2 linked regions of the Methylosarcina fibrata AML-C10 genome follow. The protein of the gene in region 1 interacts with the protein of each later gene in a pairwise test. Links are inferred from orthologs where the notes say so. Each region holds a gene or a part of one and is shown on either strand. Other genes may lie near its edges.

Evidence for each region.
Region 2: the proteins of rlmB (region 1) and A3OW_RS0119705 interact in binary tests that used the Escherichia coli proteins (3 or more experiments, as listed by UniProt). The link is inferred for Methylosarcina fibrata AML-C10 from one-to-one orthologs.

What each region holds. Positions count from the first base shown.
Region 1 is NZ_KB889965.1:34,554-38,729, reverse strand. Bases 595-3,479 are described here. They hold rlmB (23S rRNA (guanosine(2251)-2'-O)-methyltransferase RlmB), read right to left. Parts: upstream 2,470-3,479; coding sequence 1,720-2,469; downstream 595-1,719. Other genes in these bases: A3OW_RS27520 (hypothetical protein), read left to right, coding at 3,203-3,367; A3OW_RS0100185 (integration host factor subunit beta), read right to left, coding at 2,802-3,125; ccmA (cytochrome c biogenesis heme-transporting ATPase CcmA), read right to left, coding at 1,019-1,642; ccmB (heme exporter protein CcmB), read right to left, coding at 595-1,019. Also shown: A3OW_RS0100210 (heme ABC transporter permease), read right to left, coding at 1-240; more of ccmB, read right to left, coding at 345-594; A3OW_RS23635 (hypothetical protein), read left to right, coding at 3,488-4,176. UniProt on the Escherichia coli protein: Specifically methylates the ribose of guanosine 2251 in 23S rRNA.
Region 2 is NZ_KB889965.1:4,201,614-4,205,241, forward strand. What follows is about bases 646-3,628. They hold A3OW_RS0119705 (bifunctional ADP-dependent NAD(P)H-hydrate dehydratase/NAD(P)H-hydrate epimerase), read left to right. Parts: upstream 646-1,396; coding sequence 1,397-2,860; downstream 2,861-3,628. Other genes in these bases: A3OW_RS0119695 (archease), read right to left, coding at 646-1,057; tsaE (tRNA (adenosine(37)-N6)-threonylcarbamoyltransferase complex ATPase subunit type 1 TsaE), read left to right, coding at 2,860-3,306; A3OW_RS0119715 (N-acetylmuramoyl-L-alanine amidase), read left to right, coding at 3,365-3,628. Also shown: A3OW_RS0119690 (RtcB family protein), read right to left, coding at 1-595; more of A3OW_RS0119695, read right to left, coding at 608-645. UniProt on the Escherichia coli protein: Bifunctional enzyme that catalyzes the epimerization of the S- and R-forms of NAD(P)HX and the dehydration of the S-form of NAD(P)HX at the expense of ADP, which is converted to AMP.

The DNA.
Region 1 (4,176 bases):
GACGACATAAATAAAGAGCGACATCCAGGCGCTCGGCACATGGATATAGATGATGCGGTAGCTGTCGCCCTGCTGATAATCGGACGGCGCCAGATAAAGTCCACCGTACAGCCCTGCCGCCGTCAGCAGGACGAAAACGGCGACAAGCCAGGGCATCATCCGCTCGGTCAGACCGTAAAAATGAGGCGGCGAAGCCATGCGGTGAAAAAATCGAACAACCGGATCTGGAATTAAAAACATACGAATTCAATAAACAGAGTCACGGAAAAGAGCATTCGGCTTGACATATTAGCCTGACCTGACCTTTCCCGTTCAACCGTAATTACCTCGGTTAAGAAACATCATTAATTAATACTCATCTTCAGCGCGGCGGCCGTCGGCCACGGAGCCAGCACCAGCGCCAGAAACAGAATGGAGATCAGAATGCTGATCTGGGCATCCACCGGCAGACCGCTGCCCGCCATGGACACCGCATTGCCGGCAAATATCAGCACCGGCACATACAACGGCAGCACCAGCAACGACAAAATCATGCCGCCCCGTCTGAGTCCTACGGTCAATGCCACGCCGATCGCGCCGATCAGGCTCAATACCGGCGTGCCCAACAGCAGGGTCAGCAGCAAAATGGCCAAGGACTGCTGCGGCAGCCCCAAAAACATCGCCAACAGCGGCGCCACCAGCACCAGCGGCAAACCGGTCACCAGCCAGTGCGCAAACACCTTCGCCAACACCAGAACGGAAGCCGGATGCGGGCTCAGTAAAATCTGTTCCAACGAGCCGTCGTCAAAGTCGGAACGGAACAGACTGTCCAGCGACAGCATCGCCGCCAGCAAGGCCGAAACCCAGATGATGCCCGGTGCGATTGCTTCCAGTAAATTAGGCTGGGCGCCGATCCCCAACGGAAACAGCGTAATGACCAGAATAAAAAACAGCAGTGGATTGATCATTTCCGAACGTCTCCGGAAAGCCAATATCAGATCGCGCCGAATGACGGCCCAAAAAGCCCGGGTTAAAGACATCAGGATAAATGGATGCGTTGTACGGGTGCACTGTGCAGGTCGAGGTCATGATGCGAGGTCAAGACGATCATGCCGCCGTTCATGCAATGTTCGATCATAAGGGTTTCAATCAGGGCGATGCCCTCTTTATCGAGCGAGGTAAAAGGCTCATCGAGTATCCATAAATGATTGTCAGTTATCAACAAACGGGCCAGCGATAAACGCCGTTTCTGGCCGGCAGACAGGGACTGAACCAAAACATCCTCATAGCCGGACAACCGCACCTTGGCCAAAGCCTGCTCGATCGAATAAACTCCGGGCCGACTCAACGCCAGGGACACCATTAAATTTTCCTGCACGGTCAATTCCTTTTTGATGCCGTCCAGATGGCCGACGTAGGCCATGTCGGCATAATACTGAGCGTTTTTGATCGAATCTCCGCACCAGAGCACCTGTCCGGCATCGGCCTCGCGAAAACCGCAGAGTATTCGCAGCAAGGAAGTCTTGCCGCTGCCGTTCCTGCCTTCCAGCAACAGGACCTGTCCCGGCGTCAGCTCGAAATTCAATCCGTCAAACAACAGCCGATCGTCGCGGCTACAGCTCAGACCGACGGCCTGGAGCGACCTGGTATTATATTCACTCATCCGATGAAGCAAGACAAAAAGGTACTGTCGTTAGTTCAAGATCGATTCGATTTAATTGAGGGTATTCTGTTTTATCCTCACGCCGGGCTAACCGAACGCTGACGCAGAATCTCATACAATAAAACGCCCGTAGCCACCGACAGATTAAGGCTTTCCACCTGCCCCTGCATCGGCAGGGACAGCAGCAGATCGCAGTGTTCGCGGGTCAGCCGGCGCATGCCTTTGCCTTCGGCGCCGATCACCAGGACCAGAGGCACCGTTAAATCGGTCTGGTAAGGGCTTTGCGAACCGTCGCCCGCCGCGCCGGCCACCCATATCCCCCGCTCCTTTAGCCAGCGCAGGGTACGGGATAAATTGGTCACCTGATAAACCGGCACCGTTTCGGCCGCACCGGAGGCGACTTTACATACCGTGGGCGTGATGCCGACAGCGTTATCCCGGGTTATTATAACACCATGTACGCCCGTCGCGTCGGCCGATCTTAGACAGGCTCCGAGATTATGAGGGTCCTGAACGTTATCGAGCACGAGAAATAAGGGAGTTGCCGCAAGACTCTCGACCGCCGTTTTAAGTTCGCTCTCCGACAATTCGGCGGGCAGTTCGACTTCGGCGACCACGCCTTGATGATTGTTGCCCTCCGACAAACGGTCCAGTTTCTTTCTATCGGCCTTTTCGGGCTCGATGCCGAGCCCCGCCAATTCATCCAGCAGTTGTGCCAAACGTTTGTCTTGCCTTTGCCGGTCGATCCAGACCTTGTTGATTTTGTTCGGCGTATGGTGCAACGCGGCCTGGACCGAGTGCAGACCCCATAATTTACTTGATTTCATTCAGTGAATTCTCAATGGCTCTGGTTTCGCACCGAGCGGATCGGGCCGGGCCTGAGCCCGTCGGAAATATCGATTGCGGCACATTGTACCCGGCTTTACCGGCTGAGTACATGGAAGGCGCCTGTTACTTCATTGCTTTCCGCAGCCAGCGTCCGTCTTTCCGGCTGCGGCAAGCCTCGGCACCGCAAATTGGCTCGCGGAGGCTGATCTTCCGAAAGAGGAATGACACGGCCCACGCCGCTGTTCACCGGACGGAAAAGATTGCCGAATTTCCTGTACAAGCCGCGAGGAGTAAGGATCCGGCTGTTGCCGGCCGGATCGAGGATGCACAGCTACGTTCGAGTCGTATTCTTGATGACGATGGGGCAAGTCAGGCGGGACTCGTCGACCCTCTGCCTCAGCTCCTTTCCCGGTTTGAAATGGACGGAATAGGCCGGCGGCAAATTCAACATTTCGCCCGAAAACGGATTTCGTCCTTGACGGGGCGCCCGATACCGCAGCGAGAAAGCGCCGAACCCGCGTATTTCAATGCGCTGATTGGCCACCAGGGCCTCGCTGATGAGGTCCAGGATGCAGTCGACCGCCGAATCAACGTCGGCTTTATCCAGATGAATCTGTCGTTTGGCTAAAGTTTCAATAAGTTCTGCTTTTGTCATGGTCACTTTTCCCTCCCGAGCAAGGCATTTGCTCAGAAAAGTAAAAATACGGGTTATGCCCCATTTGGATGCGGCAAATGCCCCAGTTTTTATCAGAGATAGGCCGTTTAGATGAAAAGATCGCTGGTTTTCAGGTAATTGCTTTGCTTAATCAGCTAGTAAGAGCACTATTCATGCCAAAAAAAGCGGCAAAATGCCGCGCGGCAATTTGCCACGTTTTCAAGCTCTGCTTTGCCGGGTAATCTATTTTCGACTCCTGGATGCGCTCCTCCTAAAGGGCCCAGAGTTGTTATTAGTATCCTTCCTCAATGGCGGCCGGTGCCAAACCAGGCCGCTTCTTTTTTCTCTCTTCGGGGATGACCATGAAGCGAAACGACTGCTTGCCGACGACAGAATCGGTCGATTCTCAAGATTTGATTTACAGGATTGCCTACCACGAAGCGGGCCATGCCGCCGGCATTCATTTGCACAATAAACAAAAACAGTTGCCTTCGGTATTTTTCCAGATTGTCCTGAAAAATGCCGCTGCCGGAATGCCTTCCGCAGCCAAAGCCCGGTTCGGAAAGCCCATTCCCTTTATTGCCGAAATTGAAGGAGGACGGCTCACGGAAACGCTGCCGATCGACGTGCTCGAAAGCAGCGGCTACTTTTCCCTTAGCACAACCGATGCCTATCGGACGGCGCTTGAAGCCGACATCGTCAACTTACTCATCGGAGCGGCGGCCGAAGCCAAGCATGTAGCTCTCCGCGAGACAAACAGGTTTGACCGCCACGCCGTCGGCCTTGCCTCCCTGCTTCGTTACGGCGGCGCTTCGGACCTGGCCGAGGCCTATCATTATCTCGAACACAGCATCGCTTCCCAACAGCGCCGTGAAGAAAAAATGGCCGAATTGTTTGACCGGGCCCTGGATTTTATAACCGAACCCGCCCATTGGTGCGCCATCGAACATCTGGCCGATTACCTGCTTATTCACAAAGAACAGACCGTCGGTTGCGAAAAAGCCATTGCCGTGCTGGAAGAAGCAGTCTACCTGAAAAAATCGCTTCACCC
Region 2 (3,628 bases), 4.2 Mb from region 1 along the record:
CCAGGGTGCCCATCTCCTCCCGCTGCCGCTCCCGCGCCTTGGAGGACACCTGGGCGGGCTCCGCTTCGGCCATGCAGCCGCGTTCTTCGGTATGTTCCAGATCCTGGGCTTCGCCGAACCCCTGCTCGACCGCCCATTTCGCCCCGCCGGTCAGCATCGCGATCATTTCGGAATGGTTTAGCTGCAATTTGCCCCGGCTGCCGACGCCGGCCGGAATGGATCGGTACAGTTCATCCGCTATTTGCACTTGATGCGGCTGGAGGTCGGCCATCGTCAAGCCGGTATGCAAGGTTCGGACGCCGCAGGAAATGTCGAAGCCGACGCCGCCCGCCGAAACGATGCCGCCCTGTTCGGGATCGAACGCGGCGACGCCGCCGATCGGAAAGCCGTAGCCCCAATGCGCGTCGGGCATCGCATAGGCGGCCTCGACAATGCCGGGCAGGGCCGCGACATTGGTGATCTGGTCATGCACTTTTTGATCCATGTCCCGGATCAATGCCGCATCGGCATAGATGACCGCGGGTACCCGCATCGCTCCTTCGGCAGGAATTTCCCAGCAGGTTTCGTTACGCTGTATCAGTTGACTGGTGTCCATTTCGGCTCTCCGCTAAACATCGACGACACATTGGGCCACCCACAGGCCGCCGGAATTTTGATAAACCCGCAATTCGGTAAACGTGGCGCCCTTGATTTCGACGGCGGGCTGGTGCCGGGCGACGTCAACCGCTTCCCCCGAGGCTGTGGCCGTCAATTCGCCGTCGGCGATGGCTACCCGGTAACGGCCGAACAAAAGCCTGCGCGAGGCCATTTGGAAGATCAATTCGTTGATCCAGTCCAGAAACAGTATTTCAGGATCGGCATTCGCCAAGTGGATGGCAACGTTTTCGGAAGGCGTTAGTCCTTCCGGATCGGTAACGACCGCCGTCAGTGCGGTCGCCGCCTGCTCGAAGGCCTGCGCCAGGGTCGGCGCGATGCCTCGAATGCCCATGTCGGCATCGTGATCGAAATGTTCCCAGCGGGATGGCTGAGGTGGGCGATGGAAATTGTCATGGGGCATAAAATCGGTCGGTGTCGGGGATGAATCGTCGGCCTGCGGTTGCTTCATGCTTTGGAGGGCGGGCGTTTGGTGTTGCGATGAAGGTTGTTGTAAAAGACTGTCTCGCTTCTCCGGCCGTACTTTCGCGCCCAAGAGAAGATCAAACAATATAAATTTAACCGGATGGAATAGCAAAAGTTCATTGTTTGCCGGAGTATTTTCGGCCTGCATGAACGGGCGAGAGGAAGCCCTGTCCGGTTTTTTGCCAATTGAAACGGCATATCGGCTGGGAAAAAGATGGCCGGATTGAAGACGTCTTAAGTATAATTTAGCCCGTCCCGCCGATTGATCGCTTTGCTTATGGAAAAACTTCCCGTCACTCTGTACCGCGCCGCGCAAGTCCGCGAACTGGACCGGATTGCGATCGAGGATTTCCATATTGCCGGTTACGAACTGATGAGCCGGGCCGGCGAGGCGGTTTTTCAGGTTCTTCGTCAACAATGGCCGAATGCGCAGTCGCTGGCCGTTTTTTGCGGCAGCGGCAATAACGCGGGAGACGGGTACGTCGTCGCCAGAAAGGCGCTGGAGTCGGGAATGAAAGTGCGGGTTCTGGCGCTGTCCGATCCTGAAACTCTCAAAGGCGACGCACTGACGGCTTACCGTGACTTTTGCAAGGTTTCGGGAACCGTGTCGGCGTATCGGCCCGGATTGCCCTTGGAAGCCGATGTGATTGTGGATGCCTTGCTGGGAACCGGTCTGGATCGCCCGGTAACGGGAGGATACGCCGAAGCGATTCGGGAGATCAACGGGCTCGATGTCCCCGTGATTGCCGTCGATATCCCTTCCGGGCTGCATGCCGACACCGGCAACGTCATGGATTGTGCGGTCAAGGCGACGTATACGGTCAGTTTCATCGGCCTCAAGCAGGGATTGTTCACCGGCTCTGCGCCCGAGTACGCCGGCGAGATCGTCTATTTTTCTCTGTCGGTTCCGGAAGCGGTGTTCCGGCGGGTATCTTCGAACGTCACCCGCGTCGTGGCGAAACCCTTGCCCCTCCGTGACCGGTGCGCTCATAAAGGCCAGATGGGGCACGTGTTGATCGTCGGCGGCGACCAAGGATTCAGCGGCGCCGCGCGCATGGCCGGGGAGGCCGCGTTGCGGGTCGGCGCCGGTCTGGTCAGCGTGGCGACCCGGACCGAACACGCAGGACTGATGAACCTGAACCGGCCCGAATTGATGTGTCACGGCGTGGCGGCGCCGGAGCAATTGACGGGATTGCTGGAAAAGACCGACGTGATCGCGGTGGGGCCGGGTTTGGGCCAGAGCGACTGGGCCAAAGCGCTGTGGGCGTCCGTCCTCGAATCGCAAAAACCGTTGGTGGTGGATGCGGACGGGCTGAACCTGCTGGCGTCTGCCGGTGTAAGGAAACCGAACTGGATTTTAACGCCGCATCCCGGCGAAGCCGCCCGATTGTTAGCCAGCGCAACGGCTGAAATTCTTCGCGATCGATTTGAGGCTGCCCGGGCGTTGCAGTCGCGCTACGGCGGCATCACCGTACTGAAAGGGGCCGGAACCTTGGTCGCCTCCTCGGACCGAGTTGCGGTCTCGGGCACCGGCAATCCCGGCATGGCCTCGGGCGGCATGGGCGACGTGCTGTCGGGAGTGATTGCCGGCCTGCTGGCGCAAGGGTTATACTTGCAGGAGGGCGCGGAGCAGGGCGTTTATCTGCACGGCATGGCGGCCGATCTGGCCGCCGCCAAAGGCGGAGAGCGGGGGCTGCTGGCTACCGATTTGATGCCTTATCTCAGACAATTGGTCAATTGATGCAGCGTTTTTTGCACAACGCGGAGGAAACGGAACAGGTCGGGGCGAAGCTTTACTCTTTATTGCCGGCGCAATGCGTGATTTATCTCGAAGGCGATTTGGGCGCCGGTAAGACGACGCTGGTGAGAGGTTTTTTGCGGGCGGCCGGTTTTTCGGGGGCGGTCAAGAGCCCTACCTACACGCTGGTGGAAGAATATACGCTGGCTCATCGGAAGGTGTTTCATTTTGATTTATATCGCCTTACCGATCCAGAAGAACTGGAATGGATAGGCATCGGAGATTATTTTTCGGAGGACTGCACCTGTTTTATCGAATGGCCGGACATGGGCAAAGGTTACGTCCCAGAGCCCGATTTGGCGATCCGTTTGTCTTTCGATAAAGAAGGGCGGCTTTTGCTTCTGGAGAAAGTTTCCGAGGACTTGAAAAAAATAATAACCGGCCTGTAAAAACATGGAGATACTGCTATAATTTAAATCGGATTATCATTTCATTTTTGTGGTGGTTATGCGTATTTCCTGCAAAGCTCTCATTCTGTCTGGATCACTGTTTTTCTCTCTGGCGGGACAGGCGCAGTCGGTCGATGTGAGTTCCGTGCATTACTGGACGGCACCCAAGCGGGCCCGGATGATGATCGATGTGTCTTCGCAGCCCGATCACCGGGTCGAGTTGTTGGATCAACCTCCCCGTCTGGTCGTCAACATCCGGAATGCCCATCTGGATCACGCCTTGGGTCAACCGCCGGCCGAGCATCCCTTGTTTTCCGGGGTG